4 regions of the Providencia sp. PROV200 genome follow, and region 1 is predicted to be linked to each of the others. Evidence: predicted binding sites of a transcription regulator. Region 1 holds the regulator's gene; each other region holds the start of a gene.
The links. Region 1 encodes CRP, which controls carbon source genes, mostly activating them, when cyclic AMP is high. Its sites were predicted from a motif close to ATGTGANNNNNNTCACAT; they were not measured.
Positions count from the first base shown of each region.

Region 2: the regulator CRP is predicted to act here: its motif matches at 3,259-3,276, upstream of msrB (peptide-methionine (R)-S-oxide reductase MsrB).
Region 3: the regulator CRP is predicted to act here: its motif matches at 4,150-4,167, upstream of adhE (bifunctional acetaldehyde-CoA/alcohol dehydrogenase).
Region 4: the regulator CRP is predicted to act here: its motif matches at 4,496-4,513, upstream of pth (aminoacyl-tRNA hydrolase).

Region 1 is NZ_CP096307.1:357,323-365,003, reverse strand. It holds gene M1E86_RS01640 (phosphoribulokinase) at 1-789, shown strand, start outside; gene M1E86_RS01635 (OsmC family protein) at 880-1,281, opposite strand; gene crp (cAMP-activated global transcriptional regulator CRP) at 1,638-2,270, shown strand; gene M1E86_RS01625 (hypothetical protein) at 2,458-4,128, shown strand; gene M1E86_RS01620 (aspartate aminotransferase family protein) at 4,285-5,499, opposite strand; gene M1E86_RS01615 (aminodeoxychorismate synthase component II) at 5,629-6,204, opposite strand; gene ppiA (peptidylprolyl isomerase A) at 6,652-7,224, opposite strand; gene yihA (ribosome biogenesis GTP-binding protein YihA/YsxC) at 7,548-7,681, shown strand, end outside.
Region 2 is NZ_CP096307.1:2,220,963-2,228,643, forward strand. It holds gene sppA (signal peptide peptidase SppA) at 1-319, shown strand, start outside; gene ansA (asparaginase) at 487-1,506, shown strand; gene pncA (bifunctional nicotinamidase/pyrazinamidase) at 1,529-2,155, shown strand; gene M1E86_RS10195 (YeaC family protein) at 2,295-2,600, opposite strand; gene msrB (peptide-methionine (R)-S-oxide reductase MsrB) at 2,715-3,128, opposite strand; gene gapA (glyceraldehyde-3-phosphate dehydrogenase) at 3,484-4,479, shown strand; gene M1E86_RS10210 (D-hexose-6-phosphate mutarotase) at 4,763-5,644, shown strand; gene M1E86_RS10215 (MipA/OmpV family protein) at 5,760-6,512, opposite strand; gene alr (alanine racemase) at 6,649-7,681, opposite strand, start outside.
Region 3 is NZ_CP096307.1:2,200,533-2,208,213, reverse strand. It holds gene M1E86_RS10120 (thymidine kinase) at 399-1,028, shown strand; gene adhE (bifunctional acetaldehyde-CoA/alcohol dehydrogenase) at 1,228-3,933, opposite strand; gene M1E86_RS10110 (YchE family NAAT transporter) at 4,418-5,062, shown strand; gene M1E86_RS10105 (ABC transporter substrate-binding protein) at 5,592-7,193, shown strand; gene oppA (oligopeptide ABC transporter substrate-binding protein OppA) at 7,287-7,681, shown strand, end outside.
Region 4 is NZ_CP096307.1:1,907,853-1,915,533, forward strand. It holds gene M1E86_RS08760 (outer membrane usher protein) at 1-10, opposite strand, end outside; gene M1E86_RS08765 (fimbrial protein) at 49-480, opposite strand; gene M1E86_RS08770 (fimbrial protein) at 652-1,185, opposite strand; gene M1E86_RS08775 (helix-turn-helix domain-containing protein) at 1,262-1,600, opposite strand; gene ychF (redox-regulated ATPase YchF) at 2,531-3,622, opposite strand; gene pth (aminoacyl-tRNA hydrolase) at 3,725-4,315, opposite strand; gene ychH (stress-induced protein YchH) at 4,615-4,887, shown strand; gene prs (ribose-phosphate diphosphokinase) at 5,179-6,126, opposite strand; gene ispE (4-(cytidine 5'-diphospho)-2-C-methyl-D-erythritol kinase) at 6,183-7,058, opposite strand; gene lolB (lipoprotein insertase outer membrane protein LolB) at 7,055-7,681, opposite strand, start outside.

The sequences.
Region 1 (7,681 bases):
GTTTTTCACCAATTAAATATTCAACCGGCAACACTGGAAGGAGATAGCTTTCATCGCTATACACGTCCTGAAATGGATATGGCTATCCGTAAAGCCAGAGAACAAGGGCGGCACATCAGTTATTTTGGCCCCGAAGCGAATGATTTTGCTTTGCTTGAACAAACCTTAGTTGATTACGCAAAAACCGGCTGTGGGCAGTCCCGTAAATACCTACATACTTATGATGAAGCCGTACCTTATGGCTTGCAACCAGGGACATTCACCCCTTGGGAGCCGCTGCCAGACAAAACAGATATATTGTTTTATGAGGGGCTACATGGGGGCGTTGTGACGCCAGAACATAATGTTGCACAACATGTTGATTTGCTTGTCGGCGTTGTCCCTATTGTCAACCTAGAATGGATCCAAAAATTGATCCGCGATACCACAGAGCGAGGGCACTCTCGCGAAGCCGTCATGGACTCGGTTGTGCGTTCTATGGGGGACTATATTAATTACATCACGCCACAATTTTCTCGCACTCACATTAATTTCCAACGTGTTCCAACGGTAGACACATCTAACCCATTCTCAGCAAAAGCGATTCCGTCACAAGACGAAAGCTTTATTGTGATCCGTTTTCGTGGGCTAGAACAAATTGATTTCCCCTATTTGCTATCAATGATATCCGGCTCATTTATTTCCGCAATGAATACAATTGTCGTTCCTGGAGGGAAATTGGGGCTAGCGATGGAATTAATTATGGCGCCAATAGTCGAAAAATTAATTAATCAAAAGAACAACAATTAAATTATTTTTTGATTAATAAATAAGATGCTTATCATTAATTAAGATAAGCATCTTTCGATTCAAATATATTAATAAATATTAAATTTATTTTTAGCTTTTTATTTCAAAGCTGTGTGTGACTTCAACGGTTTTCTCTAACATCAACGCCACCGAACAATATTTTTCTGCGGAAAGTTGAACCGCACGTTCGACCCCTTTTTCTGTTAATTCATTCCCAGCTACAATAAAATGCAAATGGATTTTTACAAAATAACGCGGGGCTTCTTCACGGCGCTGTGACGTTAACTTAACTTCACAATTAGTCACATCGTAACGACCCTTTTGTAAAATCGAAACGACATCAATCGCACTACAGCCACCTGCTGCCATGAGCACCATTTCCATTGGGCTTGGGGCCTTATCCCCCGCATTCCCATCCATCATCACTTGGTGTCCAGACGCTGACTCACCTAAAAAAGAAAGCCCTTCAACCCACTTTACTCTTGCTTCCATTGTATTTCCCCTTGAAATGAAATCGACTTAAAGGCTACATTGTTCCATAGATATAATGAATGTTATATCAACTTTATTTGGCTGAAGCGATACAGGGGAGACTTTCTGTATTGAATATGCTACAAACAATACTTAGTTGATAGGATTAAGATCAAAACTCAACGGTTTAATTGATCATATTATAGTGTTGATATCAATTTGCGTTACCCAAAGCAATCAAAAACGCTGAACCAATCAGCTGTTAGATTATTTAAAGGTATATAAGGCAAATTAATATGCTAAGCTAGTGACTTTAAAGCCAGCCTTTCTAATTCGTTTTTCTGAATGGCTGCAATAACATACAGAGGATAACGCTAATGGTTCTCGGCAAGCCACAAACAGACCCTACTCTTGAATGGTTTTTGTCACACTGCCATATTCATAAATATCCATCCAAGAGCACTCTTATCCATCAGGGTGAGAAAGCAGAAACCCTTTACTATATCGTTAAAGGTTCGGTGGCTGTTTTAATTAAAGATGAAGAAGGCAAAGAAATGATCCTCTCTTACCTGAATCAAGGGGATTTCATTGGTGAGCTTGGGTTATTTGAAGAAGGGCAGGAACGCACTGCGTGGGTTAGAGCAAAAGTCGCCTGCGAAGTTGCTGAAATTTCTTACAAAAAATTCCGTCAATTGATTCAGGTAAACCCTGATATTTTAATGCGCCTTTCTGCGCAAATGGCTAGTCGCCTGCAAACCACGTCTGAAAAAGTGGGCAACCTCGCCTTCTTAGATGTGACAGGCCGTATAGCTCAAACCCTATTAAATTTAGCCAAACAACCCGATGCAATGACACATCCAGATGGAATGCAAATCAAAATCACTCGTCAGGAAATTGGCCAAATCGTGGGTTGTTCCCGTGAAACAGTCGGTCGTATTTTAAAAATGCTAGAAGATCAAAACCTGATCTCTGCGCACGGCAAAACCATTGTTGTCTACGGCACCCGTTAATTAATATTTTAGCCAAACTTGGTTGGCTAGACTCTTAGTGTAAACAGCAATATATCGCTGTTTACACTTTTCTCTTGTACCCACTCCTCTATTAATTTTCAAGTATACTCGCGTTTTTTGATATTATTTAAAATATGCTTATATAAAATCATGGATAATTAATACATAATCATTCGGGAATTTATATATGCCCATTAATAGCAACCAAAACCACCAATTTTCCTTGCCACAATCAGGAAATATTACGAATAGCGTTATTAACAACTTTCAACAAAATAAGAATTTTTTTAAGAAATTACAATATGCAAATTCCACATCTGTAAAATTCCCTGCATTAGCAAATAAAACTACAGAGTCGATGAAAAATACGCGAAATGTAAATTTTATATCTTCATTAAATATAGGAAGTTTGCTACCTAATACCCAGCCAACTTATAAGGTATTTGATCCTAAACATAAGATTGTTTTTGGAACTCAAAAAAATAAAAATATTGACATCCGCTCTATCGATTTCAAGACTAGCCTTGATTTTTTTAAAAATATGCCTAGTTCTCAAGATCAGAGCTTAGTTTCTCGCTATCCCCTCATATTTAAAAATTCGAGAAAAATAGAAAAAAATTTTACCCCAGTAGAAGACCATTCAATTACCCATAAAACTCAGGAAGACTTACCAATGCAAACAACTAAAAAAAACAACGTTGAAACCTCAACGTTTGTAGATTTTCATTTAAACCGTTCCGCAGGTACGCTATCTAATTTTAAATATAAAATAAAATCCATTCATGAAAAAAGTATTCGCAAGTTCAGAGATGTTTTTAAAACAAATAAAAAGAAAGAACTATGCGTTAAGTTTGAAAATGGAAAGGTTAAAATTACAGATAGGGCTACTATAGCTAGACAAGAGTTAATGAAAAAACACAATGAAATTAATAGCACCAAGGCTATAAGTAACTTAGTTTATACAACTCAGCAGCAAAAATTAGATTTATTTAATAATTATAAATTCCTACTCGATGAAATGATCCGAGTTGAATCGAAAATTAATAAACTGATAAACAGAAAGTCAGAACCTGAAGAGGAAATCCACCCCCTTTATCAAAATCATAAGCAGTTCGAAAAATTAAATATCATCGATATTATAGATTTCCCAATATCACCAAATGGTAAAATTCGCGATATTAATGTTATCTTCAATGATATGAGAGCAACCATCAGAATGCTGGAAGATGAATACAATAGTTTTAAACGAGTGATTGAAAAAGAAGAAAAAAATAAAGATGATAAAATCAAAAATACAAATAAAATATCCTCTTTTGAACTCACCCACTCATCAAGTAATGTAAGTTTAAGCTCATCTGGCTATCATTCTGATGATATAAATGATTATAAAGAAGAGCAAAAAAGCCTAATACCTAAACAAATCAAAATGTACGATTTTTCACAGGTTAAAAAAATAGAGCATCCAATTAAATCAAAAAAAAGCCATATTCCTCAGTTAATTAAAACTAATGGAGCATCAACGACGAATAAAACAGAAATACCTACTACAACAATGGACAGCTATTTACTAAATACAAGCTTAAAAAAACCGCTTTATCAAATTCCAGAACCTGGAAAAATTAGAAAGGCCGACAAAATTACCTATGGACACAGTGATTCAACCAATCGACTCCACAAAGGAGAGAAAGCAATCGTTAATTTACCTGAATACCTAAAAGCAACTAATGCTAGCTCCTTAGTAATTAGGCAAACGCGATCATCTAGACTAAGACAACATCTGCCTATTGATAAAACTTCCCCAATTCATAAAGCAACCTCAATGACCCCAATGAAATTGAGTAAAATGGAAAAAAAATAGAAAAAACGTCTAATGAATTAGAGCAACTTAGTAGCGATATGGAGAAAGAAATACAGCTTCAAAAAAATATTATTTTACAATTAAATTAAACAAAAACAATTAAATAACATTAAAAAATAGATTGCAGAAAATATTTTCTGCAATCTTATCTCATGGTTAACTCAGCAATTTCCCGATCGCCGCATCTAATTTCGCCATACCGCTGTTGATTTCTTCTTCAGAAATGATCAGAGAAGGCGTAAAACGTAAAACATTCGTGCCAGCATTGAGCATCATCAGGCCTTCTACTGCACTAGCTTGCAGGATATCTTTCGAGCGGTTCAATAGTTTTCCGTCTAACTCCGCGCCAATTAATAACCCCATTCCTCTGATCTCAGAAAAGATGTGGTATTTATCATTCAGTTTATTTAAATGAGCAACAAATAATTCACGACTCTTTTCAACACCATTTAATACTTCTTCAGTATTAATAATATCAAACGCTGCATTACCTACTGCACACGCTAAGGGATTGCCACCATAGGTGGTACCGTGCGAACCGACTTCCATGGTTTTTGCCACTTCTTCAGTGGTGATCATTGCACTAATAGGGAAACCGCCACCCAATGCTTTTGCCGTAGTTAAAATATCAGGCACAACATTGTAATGCATATAAGAAAATAATTTGCCTGTTCGCCCCATACCGCTTTGCACTTCATCAAAAATCAGCAACGCGTTATTTTCATCACACAGTTTGCGTACACCTTGCAGAAATTCTGACGTTGCTGCGGTTACACCACCTTCGCCTTGCACTGGTTCGAGAACGACTGCACAGGTATTTTCGTCAATGACCGCTTTGACTGCATCAAGGTCATTAAAAGGTACATGAATAATATCCGCAGGCTTTGGCCCAAAACCATCCGCATATTTCGCTTGCCCACCAACCGAAACGGTAAATAATGTGCGCCCATGGAAAGCTTGTTTAAAAGCAATAATCTTAGTTTTATATGGGTTATATTTGGTGATAGCGTAACGACGCGCTAATTTAAATGCGGCTTCGTTCGCTTCTGAGCCGGAATTCACAAAAAATGCACGGTCAGCAAATGTCGCATTCGTGAGCTTTTGTGCTAACTTCAGCGCCTGCTCGTTGGTGAAAATATTGCTGACATGCCATAGCTTTTCGCTCTGTTCACGCACAGCCGACACTAAACTAGGGTGGCAATGCCCCAAAGCAAGAACCGCAATCCCACCAGCAAAATCAATATATTCTTTACCTTGCTGATCCCAAACACGGCTCCCTTCGCCTTTAACGGGAATAAATTCCGCTGGCGAAAATATAGGCAACATAACTTGATCAAAAGTCTGCCGATTTACTACTGATTGCTCTGACATACCCCTCACCTGCTCTTATTTAATGCGATAATGAAAATATAATCATTAAATATGAATAAAAAATCAAAAAAGAGCAATAGCAAAGGGCATAATATGCATAATTAATTTATTCTGAACCAGATTTATAAACTAATATTTTAGAAAATTATTGAGTAATTCATGGCCTTGCTCACTCAGAATGCTTTCAGGATGGAACTGAACGCCTTCTATAGGCAAGGTTTTGTGCCGTATTCCCATGATTTCATCAACATCACCATTGTTCAGTGACCACGCTGATACATCAAAAGAAACAGGAAGTGTCTCTGCCGCAATCACCAGTGAATGGTAGCGTGTTACTGTCAAGGGGCGGTTCAAGCCCTTGAAAACACCTTGATGGTTATGGTGGATAGCAGAGGTTTTACCGTGCATAACTTCTCGAGCTTTAACGACTGATGCACCAAATGCTTGCCCAATCGCTTGATGCCCTAAGCAAATCCCTAAAATGGGTAATTTACCTGCAAAGTATTTGATCGCCTCAAGGGAGATACCTGCCTCATCCGGTGTACATGGCCCAGGTGAAATCACAAGATGTGTAGGTGAAAGCTGTTCAATTTCTTCGATGGTAATTTCATCATTACGTTTTACAACAACTTCTGCCCCTAACTCACAAAAGTATTGGTATAAGTTGTAAGTAAAAGAATCGTAATTATCAATAAGTAAAAGCATATTAGCCTATCCGACTGATTTTTATCATTATATATTAATTCTTATGCATATTTTTATCGTGTTGGCAATCAGAACGATGATTAAAACACCATAAAAATAATAATGGCGGCTATCATAGCACAGCCAAAGCAGGAAAATAGCCTATTTAAGTCAATGATTGTTTTTTATCAGAGATAAATTTCCATATAAAAATCATGGGATTATATTTACACTCTTATAACAACCCCGTATTTTGATTAAGATTTACTTTAAATACAATGAAATAAAAGGCTGTTAAAAATGAGTAGAAGCTGACACATTTTAACGAAGAGCGTTCATGAAGGGACACACAAAGGGGGGGAACGTGGTTTTTAATAAAAGTGGGTACGTTAAAGCAACTTACCCACTGTATTCGATATGATAGTTTTTAATCACTACCATTTTTAACCACTATGACTTTTTTAACCACTATGGCTTTTTAATTACTTCTGCAGAGATGATTGTAATAGGGTCAACTGGGACATTTTGATATGGCCCCACGTTTTCCGTTTTCACTTTAGAGATTTTATCTGCAACATCCATCCCTTTGACCACTTTACCAAATACAGCGTAACCAAAATCACGTTGTCCATGATCTAAGAAAGCATTATCTGCGACATTGATGAAAAATTGACTCGTTGCACTGTCTTTATTCGCTGTACGCGCCATTGAGATAGTACCGCGTAAGTTACGTAAACCGTTATCTGCCTCGTTTTTAATCGGTTCACGGGTTTGTTTTTGTTGTAAATCTTTATCAAACGCACCGCCTTGGATCATAAATCCAGGAATAACACGGTGGAAAGTGGTTCCGTTGTAATAACCTTCATTAACATACTGAACGAAGTTTTCTGTCGTAACAGGGGCTTTTTTGCTATTCAGTTCTAATTCGATATCACCCGCCGACGTGACTAATTTAACATAAGTCTCACCCGCAGATAATGCAAGAGAAGATGCGCTCATTGCGCAGACGGCCAAAAGTGGCACAAAAATTCGTTTTAACATGTAAGATCCCTTTCGTTATAGCTCATTACAACTGCAATCAAGCAATTCTAGAGTGAAGCCAACAAGAATGCTGAAGATTTACCTATATTTACGCCAGAAAATAAAAACACACTAAATGCGCTAAATTCTAGACCAATTTCTGTAAAAGACGTCATCAATAATGGTTATTTTTCTATTATTACTATTTCACCCGCCCACAACATACAAAAATAAGGCTGGATTCAAAGGGAAAAGAGGTTGAGAGGATATTTCGAGTTGTCGTGAAGCGCTAAGCAAAGCTATAATCCCCGAGCCTTTTGAGGCTAACTCAGGGAGAACGACAAATGGCAATTAAAAATCATAACTACCAGATGGCAAAATTTGTCATCAGTGCACCCGATATCCGCCATCTACCTAAAGATACCGGAATTGAGGTGGCTTTTGCTGGCCGCTCTAATGCGGGGAAATCCAGTGCATT
Region 2 (7,681 bases), 1.9 Mb from region 1:
TGTGTGGATCGGGCAAGATGCATTGAAAAATGGCCTTGTCGACCAGCTAGGTGATTTTGATAATGCGGTAGATAAAGCCGCTGAGCTCGCTAAACTCAGTGACGTTAAGTTAGATTGGATGAAGCCCGAACTGACCTTTATGGATCAATTGCTACTTGAATTAACCACAAACGTTCAAGCCGTAATGCCAGATGTGCTACACGTGTTTTTACCTCCTGCAGTCGCGACGGACATCCGCCAGCAAGCTCAATTTTTCTTAAAAATGAATGACCCGCAAAACCGTTATGCTTTTTGCTTAAATTGCGCAGAAATTAATTGATCGCAAAATCCCCTTCAGAACCAATGAAGGGGATTTCTCTCACAACCCCATCAATAACCTTATATCAATCTAATTATTCGTAAGTTAACGATAGTAATACGCTAACAAATACGTCAAAATCCTGATAATCACTCTCCTTCGATAAGTTGGATAAATTAGGTAATAAGATGCAGAAAAAATCCATTTATGTTGTCTATACTGGCGGAACAATTGGCATGCGCCATTCACCACAGGGATATGTGCCGGTTTCCGGTCATTTACAAGCTCAGTTAGCTCAAATGCCCGAGTTTCACCGCCCTGAAATGCCTGAGTTTACGATCCGTGAGCATCAGCCGTTGATTGATTCATCTGATATTACCCCTGAAGATTGGCAGCTTATCGCTGATGACATTTGTGAAAACTACCCACTTTATGATGGGTTTGTCATTTTACATGGCACTGATACCATGGCTTTTACTGCTTCCGCGTTATCTTTCATGTTTGAAAACTTGAAAAAACCGGTGATAGTGACAGGGTCACAAATTCCCTTGGAAGCATTGCGTTCTGATGGGCAGACGAATCTATTAAATGCATTATATTTAGCGGCAAACTACCCCGTTAATGAAGTCGGACTATTTTTTAATAATAAATTATATCGCGGTAACCGTACCGTTAAAGCCCATGCTGACGGCTTTGATGCGTTTAGTTCGCCTAACTGCTCACCACTAATGGAAGCGGGCATCAATATTCGCACATTTAATACATGCCCTGCTCCTATTGGTATCGGTGAATTTAAAAGCCACCAAATTACACCTCAACCTATCGGCGTGGTGACACTTTACCCTGGACTCTCCATTGAGATTGTTCGCAATATTCTTCAGCAACCCGTTAAGGCACTAATATTGCGCTCTTACGGTGTCGGTAATGCCCCTCAGCAACCCGAATTACTCCGTATACTTCGCGAGGCAACGAATCGGGGAATTATTGTGGTGAACCTGACACAATGCATTTCTGGTCGTGTTAATATGGAAGGCTATGCCACAGGTCACGCGCTTGCAGAAGCTGGAGTGATCAGTGGATACGACATGACATTTGAAGCCGCCTTAAGTAAGTTGCACTACTTACTTAGCCAAAATTATACCCCTGCGTTAATCCGTGAGCTAATGCAGAATAATTTACGCGGTGAGTTGAGCTATGCTGATGAATAATAGATAACATACTGAGGACACAATGAAAACAGCTTTACTGTTAGTCGATTTACAAAACGACTTTTGCACTGGCGGGACATTGGCAGTAAATGAAAGCGAACATGTCATTGATGTTGCGAATAAAGCAATCGCTATTTGCCAACAAAAACAGATAGACATCATTGCAAGTCAAGATTGGCATCCCGCGACACACCTTAGTTTCGCAGCTAATTCAAACACACAAATTGGCGAAGTCGGTGAATTAAACGGCATTACACAAGTTTGGTGGCCGATTCATTGCGTTCAAGGTGAACACGGTGCTGAGTTACACTCAAATTTAAATCAATCGCTTATTCGTGAAATTTTCACCAAAGGGAAAAACCCACAGGTTGATAGCTATAGTGCTTTTTTCGATAATGATAAAATTAGCCAAACTCGTCTTCATGCATGGCTACAAGAACACCACATTTCGCATTTAATTATTATGGGAATTGCGACGGATTATTGTGTCAAATTTACTGTACTAGATGCATTAAAACTAGGCTATACCGTGGATGTTCTCGTTGATGGGTGTAGGGGGGTTAATCTAGCGGCTAATGACAGCCAAGACGCCTTAGCCGAAATGCAAGAACAAGGTGCAAGGCTAATTACCTTAACCGACCTACATTAACGCATTTTTATGGACAAGTTTTCTCAATGATCTATTTCCAATGGATATATTCTCAATAACAATATGAGAAAACTTGTTCAGTGACACTGTCACTATGCCGCGCCACATTGAATAAACAAACTATTTTGTAGAATAACCGTTATTCATCATTATGTTGCGGTTTTAAGGTCGCCAGCATTTCACCTTGGAACAACATTTTTAGCTCTTGTTTGCTCTTCATCGTAATTTCACCATTAGTCCCTACCGTCATATGCTCTGGGTCATGGTTATGTCGTGACTGCCACAATAATACCATTTGTAAACTATGTTCTTTCTGTTCCGGTGTTAACATCACCCCATCCGGCCATTTACCGAGTTCAACGGCGGTTACTAGGCGTTCATAAATTTCCGGGGTCATCATTGCCAACAATTGTTCAAGTTGTTCTGGATTAACTTCAACGCTCACGGTAAGGCTCCTTCAAATACACAATTAGCACGTTATTTTGTTTTTCTCGATTTCAGCTAATAGCTGAATCGTTTTTGTTATTCTTATACAATAGCTTCAGCAACCTTCAGCTCTTTATCCACGCGTCTTTTCACCACTATCATCATCAATAAAGCTTAATGATGCTGAATTAATGCAGTAACGCTGACCAGTAGGCTGAGGGCCGTCTGGAAATACATGCCCTAAATGCGCATTACAGTGTTGACAGCGAACCTCAATACGATGCATTCCATGAGAGAAATCCTCAATGTATTTGATAGCCTCTTCATTAACCGGTTGATAAAAGCTTGGCCAACCACATCCTGCATCAAATTTGGTCTCAGACATAAATAAAGGTGTACCACAACATAAACATTCGTACACACCGTCTTTACGGTTATGCAATAATTGACCACTAAAGGGGGGCTCGGTACCGGCTTGCTGTGTAACGTAACGCTGCATCTCATTTAACTCTGAAATATCAATAGGTTGGTTATCTTTATTTGACATATCATACCTACATATTTAAATAACTAGACGGTTTAATGGTTATCATACATCAATTTCAATCAACAAAAAATTAACAACATTTTCTGTAAAACTATTCTAAACTAAGAAGCATCTTACTTTCCGTTTTGATTTGTGAACCGTATCACATATATCACTGATAGATGGTTTCATTATGCCGTACAATCCCGATAATACGTGCGGCTGTATTTGCCGCTGAAGTGGCTGACAAATAAGCAATTGGTGGTATCAGAATTGATTTTTTTCAATAATTGACACGATTCCGCTTGACGGCTGGCAAGGTTTTGGTAACTTTAACTACAACTTAATTCACGAATAAATAGCTGGTGGAAATACTATGACTATCAAAGTAGGTATTAATGGTTTTGGTCGTATTGGCCGTATCGTTTTCCGTGCTGCACAAGAGCGTTCTGACATCGAAATCGTTGCTATCAACGACCTCCTCGATGCAGAATATATGGCGTACATGCTGAAATACGACTCAACTCATGGTCGTTTCAACGGTACTGTTGAAGTTAAAGATGGTCACCTAGTTGTAAACGGCAAAAAAATCCGTGTAACAGCAGAAAAAGATCCTGCAAACCTGAAATGGAACGAAGTCGGTGTTGACGTCGTTGCTGAAGCAACAGGTATCTTCTTAACTGATGAAACTGCACGTAAACATATCCAAGCAGGCGCTAAGAAAGTTGTTCTCACTGGCCCTTCTAAAGATGATACTCCTATGTTCGTTATGGGTGTTAACCACAAAGCTTACGCAGGTCAAGAAATCGTTTCTAACGCATCTTGTACAACTAACTGCTTAGCTCCACTGGCTAAAGTTATCAACGACAAATTCGGTATCGTTGAAGGTCTGATGACGACTGTTCACGCAACAACTGCAACTCAAAAAACAGTTGATGGCCCTTCGCATAAAGACTGGCGTGGTGGTCGTGGTGCTGCTCAAAACATCATCCCATCATCAACAGGTGCAGCTAAAGCTGTAGGTAAAGTTATCCCTGAACTGAATGGCAAACTGACTGGTATGTCTTTCCGTGTACCTACGCCTAACGTTTCTGTTGTTGACTTAACTGTTCGTTTAGAAAAACCAGCAACTTATACTCAAATCTGTGATGCTATCAAAGAAGCAGCAGCAGGCGAGCTGAAAGGCGTTCTGGGTTACACTGAAGATGACGTTGTATCAACTGACTTCAACGGTGAAAAACTGACTTCAGTATTTGATGCTAAAGCTGGTATCGCACTGAACGACAACTTTGTTAAATTAGTTTCTTGGTATGACAACGAAACGGGTTACTCTAACAAAGTATTAGACCTGATCGCTCACATCTCTAAATAAGAGCTGTCGCGTAATCTGTCTAACTGAGCCGCCAATTGGCGGCTCTTTTGTACCGTATCCAATAACAATTAACACTTCATATTTTCTGCTATATCGCTTATGGTTGATCTCTCATTGGATACGCTATAAACACAACTTATTTTAGAATGAATACTATTCACTGCGGCTTTAAGTATGCTGGGCAGATACTCTAAATAATTCAAGTGAACGAACACCGTCAACAATGCTGCAGTTTAATGTATGACGAGTATTCACTCTGTTCCATTAACACAGGCCTAATACCATGCACGATAAACTTTTTGCATTACCGGTCATCAAACAAATCTCCGCTTATATCACTCAACGCCAACTTGATGAGCTTCCACTCATTGTTATCTCGCATCCCAAGGTGCGTGGGGCCGTCAGTTTACAAGGCGCCCAACTTATTGATTGGCAACCTGCAGGGCAAAAACCTTGCTTATGGCTAAGTTCTGAGAGCGCTTTTAAAGAAGGTGTTGCTATTCGTGGCGGTATTCCTATTTGTTGGCCTTGGTTCGGTCCTGTTGCCAGCCCTAGTCATGGTTTTGCTCGAATTCTACCTTGGCAATTTACTGCACATAATGAACATGAAGATGGTGTTATTTTAACCTTCACATTAACAGATACAGAATATACCCGTAAATTATGGCCCCATGAGTTCACTCTGATCCTGCGTATGAAACTAGGTGAAACGTGCGAGCTTGAACTAGAAAGTTATGGGGACTTCGAAACGACTGCCGCATTACACAGTTATTTTAATATCAGTGATATTCAAAAAGCCACTGTCTATGGGTTAGGTGGCCACTATTTCGATAAAGTTGCAGATAAAGAAGTTTATGAAAATGAGCCACTAAAGTTTAATAAACATACCGACCGTATTTATTCAGAGCCAGAAGAATATAGCCTCTTACGTGATGATGGATGGGCCCGTACAATAGAAATTCACCATTACCATAATAGTGATGTTGTTTGTTGGAACCCTTGGGCGGAATTATCATGCAGTATGGGCGATATGCCAAATAATGGCTACAAACAGATGGTTTGTGTAGAAACAGCAAGGATCAACGTCCCAATGAAAAGTGATGCGCAGCACCCTGCCCGCCTTTCATTAGTGATGGTCAGCCGCGATAATAAGCCGCAAGATTAATTATTCATTCTAAACATATAAAATCTAAGCTCATCAAATTTCTAGATAGATAAAATTAGCCCCTGACAATCATCATGATATCAGGGGCTATTTAATTTACTGTTCTATAACGAACTTAGAATGTGTAAGTGACGCCCGTCCACATAATGGCAGAAACATCTTTATTTACCATTGGGCTATCTTTCACTTCACTTGGCAGGCGGTCAACACGGCCCATTGCGAATACCGTCCAATTTTCATCAAAGCGGTAATTTCCTGTCACTTCAACGTATGGTGTCCAACTTGAACCTGGGTTATAGCGTTTTAAACCGCTATTACGTGATTCTTTTGAAGACACGCCATATTCATAACGATTTTGGTTCTTACTATCCCATTTAATACCAAGGCCCGGAGTGATTGACCATTTGTCACCTTCAAAGCCATATAGGTAGGCAAACTCACCACGAATACCATTACTGATACCTAAAATATCACCAGAAATATTCGTTCTCAGCGTACCCCAATCAGCTTTATGACGATAAGTCAGCCCCGTCATCACCGTATCACGGCGGCGGTCTAACTCGCGCATCGCTTTATCATCATTATCTTTAGGTTTAAAAAATTGTGGATAATAATAAGCATCTAATGAGAGTTGGTCTTGCTTATCGTTCCATAGGTAGTAACCCGCAGCTAATGTATGAAAATAGAAATTCTCGCTGTCATAATTAACAATAGGTACTGGCGTGACATAATCACGGCTCTTAATTCCTTTATAAGGTGTTGATTGCGCTAATACCGAGCCACCAACAGACCAAGTTCCAGCAAAAGCGGTCCCAGATAACACACTCAAAGCCACCGCAAATGTCGTTAATTTAATTGCTTTTGACATATTATATTTAACCTAAAAATAATGAGAAATAGATCACATACTATATGTATATTAATATAGTTACAATCCAAACATTCTTAACCAAAATCACACTTAAAGCCAAATTTTCACTATTTTTAGCGTGACTGATTAATATTTATTCTACTTTATTTTCATAAGAAACAGGAACTCTTTTCGCGAGTGCGCAAAGTAGCTCATAACCAATGGTGCCAGCTGCTTGTGCCACCTCATCAACAGGTAAATTTTGCCCCCATAATTCCACTCGCTCACCCAGTTTAACATCGTCACAATCACTGATATCAATGGTCAGCATATCCATCGAAACCGCCCCCAGTAGTGCACAACGCTTTCCTTTGCACCATACTGGTGTTCCATTTGCAGCATGCCGAGGGTAACCATCGGCATAACCACACGCCACTGTCGCAATACGCATCGGTTTAGTTGATGTAAACCGGCTGCCATAACCAATTGATTGACCTGCTGGAATTTCATGGATAGCAATCACTTCTGATTGTAATGTCATCGCTGCCTTCAAGCCCAACCCAGATATATCAGTAGATTTTCCACTTGGAGACGCACCATACAGTAAAATCCCCGTACGGATCCAATCATATTGCGTATGTTTATGCCACAGTGTTGCCCCTGAATTTGCGATACAGGTTTCTAAAGATAAGTGTTCAAATTGCTGGATTTGTTGAAAAGGCTCAGCAACGCCGGTTTTGGTATCTGAATTAGCAAAGTGACTCATTAACGTTAAACTACGTACATTCGGCATTTTAGATAACCGTCGTACGACATTTTCGTAATCGTTCGGTGGAAAACCTAACCGATTCATTCCACTGTTTAGCTTAATATAGACTGAAATCGGTGATGATAATTGAGCATTCTCAATGGCAAATAATTGCCACTCACTATGCACGCTTGTCGTTAAATTATATTGATCAATCAATTGCAAGTCTTGAGGCTGGAAAAAACCCTCTAACAATAGAATTGGCCCTTTCCACCCTTCTTTTCTCAATAAAATGGCCTCATCAAAATCTAATACCCCAAAGCCATCCGTTTCTTTTAGCGCAGGCCAAATCTGCTTGATGCCGTGACCATAACCGTCTGCTTTCATAACTGACCAAATTTTTGATTTTCCAACATGTTGCCGTACGACAGACAAATTA
Region 3 (7,681 bases), 1.8 Mb from region 1:
ATAAACTTTTCGTAGATATATATATAGCTATTATCAATAACTGAACTAAACGAAAAATAGCAATAAGCTAAAAATTTTAGCGATTAAATTATTCGAAAAAGAAGAGGGGGGTCTCATTTTACTTTTACTCGGAATGAACTGAAGGGATAGATTCCTTAAAATTTCTTTTTTTGATGATGTTTTTTAGGAGAATGTGCTTTAATTGAAACTGTTTATAGTTAATATCAAATTGGTTTTTATTGCATATAAGCTAAGCAATATTTGCAATAAGGTAAGAGCATGGTCGGAAAAAAAGTTAAATTTTCAATAAGTAAAGGACATGCACACCATTATTGTTAATCCTGAAGTCTGTTTTATGGTAAAATTATTCTGTATATTAATTTTGAGGGAACAGCCAAATGGCTCAGCTTTATTTTTATTATTCAGCTATGAATGCGGGAAAATCAACGTCATTATTGCAATCATCGTATAACTATAATGAAAGAGGGATGCGTACGGTTATTTTTACTGCAGAGATAGATAACCGCTTTGAACAAGGCAAAGTCTCATCACGTATCGGTTTATCAGCAGAAGCGTTACTCTACTCAGCGACAACAAATATGGCTGAGCTGATAAAAAAAGAAAATAACGTACAAAAAGTGCATTGTGTTCTTATTGATGAGTGTCAGTTTCTAACAAAAAAACAAGTTGAAGAATTATGTGACATAGTCGATAACGAGGATATTCCCGTTTTATGTTATGGATTGCGTACTGATTTTGCGGGGCAATTATTTGAAGGTAGCCAATACTTGCTTGCTTGGGCTGATAAGTTAGTCGAGCTAAAAACGGTCTGTTATTGTGGCCGTAAGGCGAGTAAGGTATTACGTATAGGAAGTGATGGGATACCTGTATATAAAGGCTTACAAGTGGATATAGGCGGCAATGAAAAGTATATTTCTGTTTGTCGTAAGCACTATTCAGAAGCAATAAAACAAGCCCAATTGATGAATGAGGGGGTTATACCTAAACAGGCACTTCACTTTCGATAAATCGAAGTAGCTCGGTATAGGGAATTAAATAGCTCTCTGTTATCAACTTATTATGGTCATCTACGGGCTAGACTCAGCGAGTAGAACCGTTGTATATAATATTAATTTTATGTGTCCTTGCAGTAATTCATTTTTTAATAGCTAAACAAAAGGCACTGCAATTATTGCAGTGCCTTTATTTTAAATAATGTGTGAAACATTATTTCTTAGTATTTTTCTTTTCAACTTCTTTTTTTACAGCTGTTTTTTTCTGAGGCGCTTTTTTTTCCTCTTTTTCAATCACGGGTGCGTCTTGATGTTCAACAAACTCGCGACCATAATAAGAATCCAGTAATAATTGTTTAATTTCAGAGATTAAAGGATAACGCGGGTTAGCACCTGTACATTGGTCATCAAATGCATCTTCAGACAGTTTATCCACGCGAGCTAAGAAGTCAGCCTCTGTCACCCCCGTCTCACGGATAGATTTAGGAATACCTAAATCGGCTTTTATTTCCTCCAACCATGCGAGTAATTTTTCAATTTTCTCACCTGTACGATCACCGACTTTAGTGAGCCCTAAGTGATCCGCAATTTCTGCGTATTGGCGGCGTGCATGAGGGCGGTCGTATTGGCTAAATGCAGTTTGTTTTGTTGGGTTATCATTCGCATTAAAACGGATGACGTTACAAATCAACAATGCATTAGCAAGCCCATGAGGGATGTGGAACTCTGAACCAAGTTTATGCGCCATAGAGTGACATACACCAAGGAATGCGTTTGCAAATGCAATACCTGCAAGTGTTGCTCCGTTATGGACACGTTCTCTTGCTACAGGGTTTTTAGCCCCTTCATGGTAACTGGCTGGTAAGTAATCTTTTAATAGACTTAGTGCTTTAAGTGCTTGGCCATCAGTAAATTCGTTAGCCAAAACAGAAACATAAGCTTCTAACGCATGAGTGACCGCATCTAAACCACCAAAAGCGGTTAAAGATTTAGGCATATTCATGACTAAGTTCGCATCAACAATTGCCATATTTGGCGTTAAGGCATAGTCTGCTAATGGATATTTTTGGCCTGTTTTATCATCAGTCACTACCGCAAATGGCGTGACTTCAGAACCAGTCCCCGAAGTCGTTGTGATAGCAACTAATTTAGCCTTAACGCCCATTTTAGGGAAGCGGTGGATACGTTTACGTATGTCCATAAAACGTAATGCTAATTCTTCAAAATGCGTTTCTGGGTGTTCATACATAACCCACATGATTTTAGCCGCATCCATCGGTGAACCACCACCTAACGCAATGATCACATCAGGCTGGAATGCTTGCATTTGGGCTGCACCTTTACGAACAACCGTTAATGTTGGGTCTGCCTCAACTTCAAAGAAAACGTCTGTTTCAATGTGATGTTTTTTGAGAACGCTAACCACTTCATCAACATAACCATTATTGAATAGATAACCATCAGTTACGATAAAAGCGCGTTTAGCACCGTCAGTTGCGATCTCTTCAAGGGCGATAGGGAGGCAACCACGGCGGAAGTAGATTGAGTTCGGAAGTTTATGCCACAACATATTTTCAGCTCTCTTCGCCACAGTTTTGGTATTGATTAGGTGTTTTGGACCTACGTTTTCAGAGATGGAGTTACCACCCCAAGAACCACAACCTAGGGTCAGAGAAGGGGCTAATTTAAAGTTGTACAGGTCACCGATACCACCTTGTGACGCGGGTGTATTGATTAAAATACGCGCTGTTTTCATTTTTTGGCCAAAATAGTTAACACGATCATGTTGGTTATCTTGGTCAGTATATAAGCAAGAGGTATGTCCAATCCCCCCCATTTCAACTAATTGTTCTGCTTTTGTAACCGCATCTTCAAAATTCTTACCACGATACATCGCTAATAATGGTGAAAGTTTTTCATGTGCGAATGGTTCTGACTCATCGATGGTTTTGACTTCACCGATTAAGATTTTAGTTGTCTTTGGAACCGTAATACCAGCCATTTCTGCAATTTTATAGGCAGGTTGACCAACAATCGCAGCGTTTAGGTTACCATTTTTTAATATGATATCTTGAACGGCCTTAAGCTCTTTTCCTTGTAACAGGTAGCCTCCATGGCTTGAAAAACGTTCGCGAACTTGATTATAGATTTCATCTACGACCACAACGGATTGTTCAGATGCACAAATAACGCCGTTGTCGAATGTTTTTGACATCAAGATGGACGCAACGGCACGTTTAATATCCGCTGTTTCATCAATAACGACAGGAGTATTACCAGCACCAACACCGATTGCAGGTTTACCTGAGCTATAAGCTGCTTTGACCATGCCTGGTCCACCTGTCGCTAGGATCAGGTTAATATCAGGATGGTGCATTAAAGCGTTAGATAGCTCAACAGAAGGGGAATCAATCCAGCCAATAATGTCTTTTGGTGCACCCGCTGCAATAGCGGCATCAAGCACGATTTGTGCCGCGCGGTTAGTTGCATTTTTAGCGCGAGGGTGCGGAGAAAAGATAATCGCGTTGCGTGTTTTTAAACTAATCAGTGACTTAAAAATTGCGGTTGAAGTTGGGTTTGTTGTTGGCACAATACCACAGATAATACCAATCGGCTCAGCGATAGTAATTGTTCCGAATGTTGGGTCTTCAGATAGCGTGCCGCAGGTTTTTTCATCTTTATATGCGTTATAGATATACTCAGAAGCAAAGTGGTTTTTGATCACTTTATCTTCAATAATACCCATTCCAGATTCTTCGACAGCGAGTTTTGCTAGGGGGATACGTGCGTCAGCGGCAGCGAGGGCAGCGGCTCTAAAGATTTCATCAACTTGCTCTTGGGAGAAAGTTGCGAATTCGCGTTGAGCTTTTTTGACACGAGCAACGAGTTCATTGAGTTCGGTAACGTTAGTTACGGACATATAGATTACTCCTGATAAATGTTAAACTTTTTAAGCCAATGAGCAAAATGCATCTATAGAGCTAGGGAATGCTTGGAGATGAAAGTATAGATGTTATCTATAATAACGCTGCTCATGATCGCTTATTGGCTTAAAAACCTTATTCAGTGCTGAGTTAATATCCTCATTATCTCTGCCTATCAGTTAAGAGTAGATTAACAAAACGGGAATTTAATAAAGTGATCTAAATCACGAAAACATCAAGCTGACTCCTTTCAGCATGTGTATATCTGCACAAGTTGAATAAATGTTGTTCATCTATTACTTAATTTAATATTATCAAAACAATATGCGAAGATAATTTATGTATGCCTAACTAAATGCTGAGCAAATTTAGCAAGTTAAAGAAAATATTGTTTTGCTCAAGGAAATTAATAACATCAGTGGTAAAATTATAAAAGATATCAATGAATCTCTAAAGAGAACTGCTTAAGGAAATAAATGGGTGAGTAGCGCATTACTTGATTTATCGGGTTATATAAAATTCTTTATTGGCTTGTTTGCACTTGTGAACCCAGTTGGCATTTTGCCTGTGTTTATTAGTATGACAAACTACCAAAGTAATGCCGGGAGAAATAAAACTAACACGATTGCAAATACATCAGTTGCTATCATTTTATGTACATCATTATTAATTGGTGACTCAATCCTGCAATTGTTTGGTATTTCAATTGATTCTTTCCGTATTGCTGGCGGAATTTTGATAGTCACCATTGCGATGTCGATGATTAGCGGTAAAATTGGTGAAGACAAACAGAATAAGCAAGAAAAAACAGAAACTGCGGTTAGGGATAGCATTGGTGTTGTTCCTTTGGCCTTACCTTTGATGGCAGGGCCCGGGGCAATAAGTTCTTGTATCGTTTGGTCATCTCGTTGGCATGGTTGGCAAAACTTTTTAGGTTTAGCCTTAACGAGTATCGCCTTTGCTTTTTGTTGTTGGTTATTATTTCGTTCAGCGTCTTTATTGGTTCGGTACTTAGGTCAAACAGGGATCAACGTGGTGACGCGTATCATGGGTCTCTTACTGATGTCGCTGGGGATAGAGTTTATTGTGACCGGGGTTAAAGCGATATTCCCAGGCTTATTGTAATCTAATTTCTTCTCTTTTTGTGGCTGCAAACCAAAGCTATTTGCAGCCATATCTATTGTTCGTTCCTATCGTATTACACACATCAATTCTGCTTTTCAGATAGTTTTAATTCGCTTATTAAAATTTTAGTTATCAATAATCACACATTAAAAAAATGATCCCTGTAATTATATGTGGCATTTTTTACTAAAACAGGGATAAAAAGTAAGGAATTGTGAGCTACGTAAATTTATTCACTATTCTAATTGGCGTTTGTTAATGATATGTTTTGGGTGTGAGTTTAAAGTCTATTTTGTGTCACATGATCGTTTTTTTGTAATGCGTTGTAATTTAATAGTAATTTGATTTTTTCAACTGGTGTTTTTTAAAATTTCCAAAATTTTAGCTGGGAAATGTTAATAAATTGTTTTTAGTGTTAAGGCGTAAAGTGGGTTGCCTATAAGGAAGTAACAGTCTTAGGGCTTAAATATCAGCGTAAATAAGGTTGCTAATGAGGTTATAGCGCCATCAATGAATCGTGAGGGATAGGATGTTCAAATCAACACTTGGTTATGGTGTGCTCTCGTTATTATTTGTTGCGTTACAAGCAAATGGCACGGAAAAAGTAAAACAGGTAATCACAATTAATAATGGCTCAGAGGTGACATCTCTTGATCCCCATAAAGTGGAAGGGGTGCCAGAAAGTAATGTGATATTAAACTTATTAGAAGGCCTAGTGTATACCGATATAGACGGAAAGGCAGTGCCAGGCGTTGCCAAAAGTTGGACCAATCAAAACTACACTTCTTGGATTTTTACTTTGCGGGAAGATGCAAAGTGGAGTGATGACTCACCGGTAACCGCTGAAGATTTTGTCTATAGTTGGCAGCGTTTATCTGACCCCAATACAGGCTCTCCTTATTCAAGTTATCTACAAAATGCGTATATTTTAAATGCAGATGCGATTTTAGCAGGGAAAATGCCTACAACAGCGCTGGGTGTGAAGGCGCTTGACTCACAACATTTACAGGTTACTTTAAGCCACCCAGTACCTTATTTTGTTGATATGCTTTCACATACTTCTATGAAACCCGTGAAAAAATCTGCAATTGAACAGTATGGGGACAAGTGGACACAGCCTCAAAATTTTATTGGGAATGGGGCATACGTATTGGATAAATGGGTGGTGAATGAACGTATTGTGGTCAAACGAAATCCATTTTATTGGGATAATCAAAATAGCCGTATTGAACAAGCGACCTTTTTAGCAATTAGCTCCGAAGTGAGCGATATTAATCGTTACCGTAGTGGTGAAATTGATATTTCAAATTCTGCAATCCCACCTGTTTTATATAAAAAAATGCAGCAAGAAAGGCCCAATGAATTATATGTTCGACCCTATTTGTGCACATTCTATTATGAAATAAATAATCAAAAAGCACCGTTTAATGACCCACGAGTACGCGAAGCAATAAAATTAGGATTAGATCGAGAAATAATTACCCATAAAATTATCGCGCAAGGGCAAAAAGTCGCTTATGGTTTTACGCCAAGCTTTATTAATAATGGTGACTTTACATTGCCGGAATGGGCTAATTTATCAGCAGAGCAACGTTATCAGCGTGCTAAAGATTTACTTTCACAAGCGGGTTATAACAAAGAAAACCCATTGAAATTTGATTTATTGTATAACACTTCAGATCAAAACAAGCAGCAAGCGATTGTTGCGGCATCGATGTGGCAGAAAAACATTGGTGCGCAAGTGACGTTGCAAAATCAAGAATGGAAAACATCATTACAAAGTCGTCATGAAGGACATTACGATGTTGCTAGGGCAACGTGGTGTGCAGATTACAACGAGCCTACTGCATTTTTGAATATGATGTTGTCTCAAAATAGTAATAATACCGCTTTTTATAATAATTCGGACTTTGATGCCTTACTTGAGCAAGCGTTGACAGCTCCAGATCCTTCATCTCGCCATGCAATTTACCAACAAGCCGAAGCCTTGCTAGACAAGGATTCGGCTATTGTTCCTGTTTATTATCGCGTGAGTGCTCGAATGATAAAACCGAGCGTGCGTGGATTTAAAGGCAATGACCCCCTTGATTATACGGATATTAAACGGTTATATATAAGTGAACCTAATTAATAATATCTAAATAATTATAAAAAGTGTTCACCTACTGGGTGAACATGTATCAACACACAATCATAATAATTATGTATGGGAGTAACCGATAAGATGAGTAAATTAATCAATAAATCGATTATTGCACTTAGCGTAACGGCTGGGCTGGCAATAGGCTCTATAGCAACAAGTTTTGCAGCAACGGTTCCCGCAGGTGTTGAGCTGGCTGAAAAACAGGTAATGGTTCGTAATAATGGTTCCGAGCCTCAATCATTGGATCCACATAAAATCGAAGGGGTGCCGGAATCTGCTTTAGCGAGGGACCTTTTTGAAGGGATCACGATTGTAGGGCCTGATGGTGAAATTTTACCGGGTTCAGCAACAAGCTGGGAAAATAAAGATTTTACGGAATGGACATTTAAAATTCGCGAGGGTGCCAAATGGTCTAATGGTGACCCTGTCACCGCAGAAGATTTTGTGTACAGTTGGCGACGATTAGCGGATCCTGA
Region 4 (7,681 bases), 1.6 Mb from region 1:
ACGAAGACATAAAAACATTCCTAAAATATAGCAATAATTTATTTATTATTAGTAATAATCCAGTTTGAAACGGATCGATGTCTGATACTGTCCAGCACGTAACGGTGTGTCATTTGAAACAACTTTTAACTGATAATTCAGAATATATTTCCCGGGTTTTATACTTTTCGGTAATGTTTTTTTTCCTGGGTAAATATATTCTCCATTCGGTTCAGTTAATAATAATGCTATCCCTTGTGCAGAACCCGATACCGAAAAAAAATCCCCACTAACAGGCCCATCAAATGAAACTTCAAATGTTTTCCAAAGTTCGCCTGTATAAGATGTTAGTCTGCAACCAATTAATGTAATAAAAAAATCCTGTGCCTGTCCTTGTCCTTCTTGCTGTATTAATGACAGTGGTAATATACCCATATCAATGGATTGTTCATAAGAACCAGTATCAATACTACACGCTGTATCCATAATGCTACCTTGCATTATCAAATCCATTGAACTCTTTGCAAAAGCACATTTAAAAAAGGGTAATAGTAAGAAAAAACACAATGACAAAATAGTTTCTTTTTTCTTTGTTATCATATTATAACCATTAAAATATACACCACGAGATTTATTAACCTCGTGGTGAGATAGCATTTTATAAAAAATTATTTAATTATATGCTAATGTAAAGTTAGTGACTGCTTGGAATTTTCCTGGTGTTACTGGAATAACTTTGCTTTGTGCATCAACTAACTTAAGCCCAATTAAGGATGCTTGGAATTTTAATGTATTATTTCCTTCAACATAATTTTGCTTTGCACTAGAGTTAACTTTAATTTGAGCGCCTGATGAATTCATGATCTTCACTGCGGCACCTGTAGCATCACCTGTAATCTGTAAATAACCAGTATCTTTCCCTGCCTCAGTTCCCTTGAAGGTGACAGCAACTTGATTATCACCTTTCAGGTTACAACCTTCCAATTTAATCTGGAACGGTTGTGCAGAGGATTCACCACCATTATCTAAAGTTACATTAGATACTTGGCCTAATGGGACCTCTTGATTTTCTTCACCGGGTGCAATAGAGCATGGCGCGTCAATAATAGAACCAGAAAATGTTACCGTACCACTCCCTGCATCAACAGCTAAAACAGATGTACTCATTAAACCAGAAATCATGGTTGCTAAAATAATTTTTTTCATTTTTTCCTCAAACGATAAGTATAGATATACATATAAATATTTATATGCATTTTTAAATAAAATATATTTAAATGGACTAATAAAAATAAATTGTATCAGAGGCTGATATCTTATTTCTTAAAGAAATTACATCATCCGAAGGGGACTTTTGAACTTCAGCAATAATAAGTTTAATAATTCTTTCAAATGGACAATCGAGTGCTACGCTTAAATTAAATAGCATATCAATGCTAATTTTATTTATTCCGCGTTCATAACGTGACATCTGTTGCTGTGAAATATTTACTTTCTTTGCAAGTTCATAAGCTGTAATACCATTCTCTTTGCGTATTTTTCTTATAACTAATCCACAGTAAATAGAAAATAGATTATCTTGTGTTTCACATTTGGATATAACCCTATTAACTTTACTCATAATTAATGAAAAGGTCTCAGTTTAATAATTAAATAAATTACTTTGCTTTTATGCATTCCCTTTAAGTGCTTACAATTATAATGAGTAGTTTTTTTTAAATCAAACAACCCAAAAGAATGAAATCTAATTAGCTGTTTATATTTACACTTTTTACAATTCAATCATTTTTATTATTTAACAATAACTTATAAATATTCGATGTTTCTATCAATTTTTTTGAAATCAAAATTAGATGTTAGCTTACTAGCTTATTAAACTACAAGTGATGCTAAAAATAGTATTTTTAACTGAAATTAATAAATTTTAATAAATACTCTCAATTTGTAACGGTAATAATTGATTTTAATCAAAAAAACACACGTCGAGAGTGTAATTATAATTTTAAAAGTGGAATGGAATGAAAAATAAGCAGAAAAATCAAGTGATTAGTTAATACCTGTAATAGGAGTAATAATCTACAAAAAAATACAATTAAATCATGGTACTAGCTAGTGGAGATGATGTGTGGCTTCTTACCATTCCTTACGTATCTAAAAATTTATGCTTTTATAACAGGGAAACCATAGGGCTCTATTTACTTAAAGCTATTGTTATGGCCTCTTCTGACTTACTCTATACCTAGTAAGAGAGTTACTGAAAGTAGTAAACAAATACAGGTATGTGTTCTATTTCTACTATCATATTTTAAGATATGACTTGGTCTGGCCATTGGTCTGACATTTTTTAACTTTGCTTTGTTAGCACTGTTAATTTGAAATTATATAAAGGTAGGTTAAATTCTATTTATTTGGAATTAGAAAAAGAAGGAGAAGAAATGGTGAGTATTTTTGGTATAACAGAAGGTAAAACAGCATTATATTTATAAATCAAATATTATGCTGTTTTTTGATTAATGATATTTTTACTTGAGGGTAAACCTACAATATAAGTTTACACATTAAACAAGAAGTTGAGTACATCGCCGTCTTTTACAATATAGTCTTTACCTTCTGCGCGCATTTTACCGGCTTCTTTTGCGCCTTGCTCACCACGGTACTGGATAAAATCATCAAATGCGATAGTTTGAGCACGGATAAAGCCTTTTTCGAAGTCAGTATGGATTTTACCCGCAGCTTGTGGCGCAGTAGCACCAACAGGGATAGTCCATGCACGAACTTCTTTAACGCCCGCAGTAAAGTAGGTTTGTAGGTTTAATAGCTCATATCCAGCACGAATAACACGGTTTAAACCTGGTTCTTCGATACCTAAATCAGCCATAAACTCATCGCGCTCTTCGTCTTCAAGTTCTGCAATATCAGACTCAATCGCTGCACAGACGGGAACAACTACAGAGCCTTCGGCTTCTGCAATTTTATAAACCACATCTAAGAATGGGTTATTTTCAAAGCCATCTTCATTGACGTTAGCAATGTACATCGTTGGCTTTAATGTTAAGAAGCTCAAGTAGCGGATAGCCGCTTTATCTTCAGCAGATAAATCTAATGTGCGTAACATTCCTGCTTGCTCTAAGTGCGGCAAACATTTCTCTAAGGCTTCTAACTCTGCTTTTGCGTCTTTATCGCCGCCTTTTGCGCGTTTTTGGACACGATGAATAGCGCGTTCACAAGTATCAAGGTCAGCAAGTGCTAATTCAGTATTAATGACTTCAATATCTGCGGCAGGGTCAACTTGGCCTGCAACGTGAATGATATTGTCGTTTTCAAAACAACGGACAACATGACCAATGGCTTCGGTTTCACGGATATTCGTTAAAAATTGGTTACCCAGACCCTCACCTTTGGAGGCGCCTTTTACTAAGCCCGCGATATCCACGAACTCCATGGTCGTTGGTAAAATACGCTGTGGCTTCACAATCTCAGCTAATTGATCAAGACGTGGGTCTGGCATTGGCACAACACCCGTGTTTGGTTCAATCGTACAGAAAGGGAAGTTGGCTGCTTCGATGCCGGCTTTGGTCAATGCATTAAATAGGGTGGATTTACCCACGTTAGGCAGACCAACGATACCGCATTTAAAACCCATATGTTTCTCACCTTAATAGCAAGGGGCAGCCACGTGCTGCACCCAGTGTTTAGAAATTGGCGCTGATTATACACAAAAAGTTGATTCGGATGAAATGAACTCTTATGTGGTTGCTTTAAAACCATGTAAACGATTAATGGCCTTGTCCATACCCTCTTGTAGAAGAATATCTGTACACCTAGCGGCTTCATCAATCGCATCATCAATGAGTTTTTGTTCAGATAAAGGCGGTTTTCCCAAAACAAAGCCAACGACTTTGTTTTTATCACCAGGGTGGCCAATGCCAATGCGTAAACGATAAAAATTCGGGTTATTGGCGAATTTACTTTGAATATCTTTCAAACCATTATGGCCGCCATTACTGCCACCTAACTTCATTTTAGCCACACCAGGTGGTAAATCGAGCTCATCATGGGCGACTAAAATTTCATCGAGATTGATGCGATAAAAATTGGCGATAGCGGCGACAGATTTACCACTTAGGTTCATAAATGTGGTTGGAACCAACAGTCGAATGTCATTACCGCCCATATTAATGCGTGCGGTATAACCAAAAAATTTAGCTTCTTCTTTCAGCGGCTGATTATGGCGCTCAGCCAATAAATCAACATACCATGCACCGGCATTGTGGCGCGTTTGTGCATATTCAGCACCCGGGTTGGCAAGTCCAACAATTAACTTAATTTTGCTCACGGTGGTGATTTCACTATCAGTTATGAAAATAATGCCCTAGTTTACCTTGTGAAATGCAGGATGTACAAAATTGTAATAGATAAAATCACCATGATTATAATTGCCATAAAAACTATTCGGGTTTTCTGATTTTTTGATGAAAAGCACTTTTTGTGTAGATATTCTTGCTAACTTCCTTCCTTGTGATGCTCATCGCAAAAAATTTTACTTAATGCACTATAATCATTACATAAATATAAAGTACGACCGAATTTATTTACACATGCTTACTTATCAGTTTACTGGTACTGGAGGTATATATGAAACGGAAAAACGCATATATTCTTGGTAATATCTTTATGGGGATCGGAATGGTGTTGATGATCGGGAGTATCGGTGTCAACTTATTCTCTCATATTGTTAACTTAGGCCTTTCAGAACTTATCACTAATGGTTCCTTATTCGGCATTTTTATCGGTGCGATGGTATGGTTAGTGGGGGCTAGGATCGGCGGCCGTGAAAAAGTTGCAGACCGTTACTGGCAGTTAAAACAACATTATCATTCACGCAGAGATAATCACCGCTATCCATAAATAATCTAGAGCAATTAATTGCTGATAATGGTGGACGAGTTTGATAATTAGGCATTAAGAGGAGTAAAACTCATAAGAGTTTTGCTCTTCTGTCGAGAATGCTGTGAGTTTTTTAGATGGTTATTTTTATGCCATGATAAGCTGAAAATTATCGATTGGTTGGCTATAAAGTATAAAAATAGGTATTTATGTTATGCAATCATAAAGCCCCTGCAAATGTTATTGCAGGGGCTTATATTTTTATTGTGACTTTTTCATCACGATTGCACGCTAAAACTCAATACTAGAGAATTAGTGCTCAAACATTGCTGAAATTGACTCTTCATTGCTGATACGACGGATAGCTTCAGCTAACATACCTGAAAGCGTTAAGGTACGAACATTGCTCAGCGCCTTGATTTCAGGAGAAAGAGGGATAGTGTCACAAACAATGACTTCATCAATGACTGAATTTTTGATGTTGTCTACAGCATTACCTGAGAAAATCGGGTGTGTTGCGTATGCAAATACACGTTTTGCACCACGTTCTTTCAGCGCTTCAGCTGCTTTGCACAGAGTACCACCGGTATCAATCATATCGTCCACTAAGATGCAATCACGGCCTGAAACATCACCAATGATATGCATAACTTGAGAAACGTTCGCACGTGGGCGACGTTTGTCAATAATAGCCATATCAGTGTCGTTCAGGAGTTTTGCGATAGCTCTAGCACGTACCACGCCGCCGATGTCTGGAGATACAACAATTGGGTTTTCCAAATTCTTCTGCAACATATCTTCCAGAAGAATAGGGCTACCAAATACATTATCCACAGGAACATCAAAGAAGCCCTGGATCTGCTCTGCGTGTAAATCGACAGTGAGCACACGGTCTACACCTACACTTGACAGAAAATCGGCAACAACTTTAGCGGTGATTGGTACACGGGCAGAACGTACGCGACGATCCTGTCTTGCGTAACCGAAGTAAGGGATAACAGCGGTAATACGACCAGCAGATGCACGGCGTAGGGCATCGACCATAACAACCAGTTCCATCAGGTTATCATTGGTTGGTGCACAAGTTGACTGGATGATAAAAATATCACCACCGCGGACATTTTCATTAATTTGAACACTGACTTCGCCGTCGCTAAAACGACCAACAGCCGCGTCTCCAAGATTAGTGTAAAGGCGGTTAGCAACACGTTGTGCTAGTTCCGGTGTAGCGTTACCAGCAAAAAGCTTCATATCGGGCACGAGAAAAACCTCAGGCTTGCGTCCAGAGAGATATTGTTGACCAATAGCGACAAGGCTTATTGGTGCAATACACGGGTTATCCCAGCGCGGAACTTGTGCAGTGGGGAAACGTTAACGCCTTGAGCGACGAACCCTTGCACCCACGATGGGGCTTTATTTAACACCTGCAGGGCATCCGCTTGTGTTTCAAATTCAGAAAAAACACATGCGCCTGTTCCTGTAAGGCGAGACGGAGCATATTCTAACAGCCAAGAAACAAGCTGTTCAACCTCACGAAAACGTTTTCTTGCGATTGGTTCGCAGTCATTTGCGTACGGAGCCAGTAATAATGCGGCTAGGGAGCGTTTTGGAGAATTTCGATTTAATTGTGGATCTGTGAAGATCATCGGGGTTGATATTTCAATTCCGGGATGAGCGACCAGATACCATTTCTCTATAGGGGAAGCTTTGGTTAAAATATCGCCAACCCCTTCGGCGAAAGCAGCATGCCCGTGAACAAACACAGGGACATCTGCACCTAATGATGCGCCTAATTGTGCAAGGACTTCATCAGAAACCTGTGTGTTCCAATGTTCGTTAAGCGCAATTAAGGTGGTTGCTGCGTTTGATGAGCCCCCACCAATACCACCGCCCATGGGTAATATTTTATGGATATGGATATCAGCACCTAATGGGGCTCTGTGCTGTAAGGTCTCACGGCAATAGGACTGTAATAATTTAGCTGCGCGTAAAATTAGGTTTTTCTCGGGGGGAACCCCTTGCATATCGGTCAATAAATTTAAGTGGTTATCATCACGTGTTGTGATGGTGATTTCATCGCCATAATCAACAAATTGAAATAGAGTTTGTAACTCATGATAACCATCAGGGCGTTGGCCTGTGATGTATAAAAAAAGATTTAATTTTGCCGGAGAAGGCCATGTTAACGTCATTTTTTCAGTGTCCAACTATCCATTTTCAATTTGATAAGCCTGTCCCCTTGGCGTAACTCAAGGTAATTCGGCAGCATTGGTGTTGTTTTGCTGTCATAGGAAATATAGTTGAGTTGCCATGTTTCACTATTACTTTTAAATGTGACACTTTTTAGCAGGTGATTTTCATCTAAGGTGAAATCAGTAGCACGCCCAGGGGAGCCTGTTAACCATGCGGTTAGGTCATCAATTGGAATTTCCATACCAGTGAGCTGATAAATAAGTTCGCTTGGTACGTCACTCATATGAGTTTGGCCATCTTTAGTGGTGAGTCGAGCTAAATCAGGTTCAACGGTCAGTTCAAGTTCGCGGGAGCCTAACGGATTAGTTAACAATAAACGGTATTTTTCTGGCGTATATTGTTGCCAAAAAAACTTAGCGTACGTTTTTGTCTCCCCTCCATTATAGGCAAAGGAGCCACGTGTCTGGTAGTCACGTAACTGACTCAATTCTTGTTGATGTGCTTTCCACTTAGCATCGGATGCGGAGCTGGTTCCTTTAGTGGTTGTTTGTGACGTTGTCACGCAGGCGGTTAGCAAGACACATGAAAGTGGCAATAGGCGAAAAAAATGTTTATTTATGTG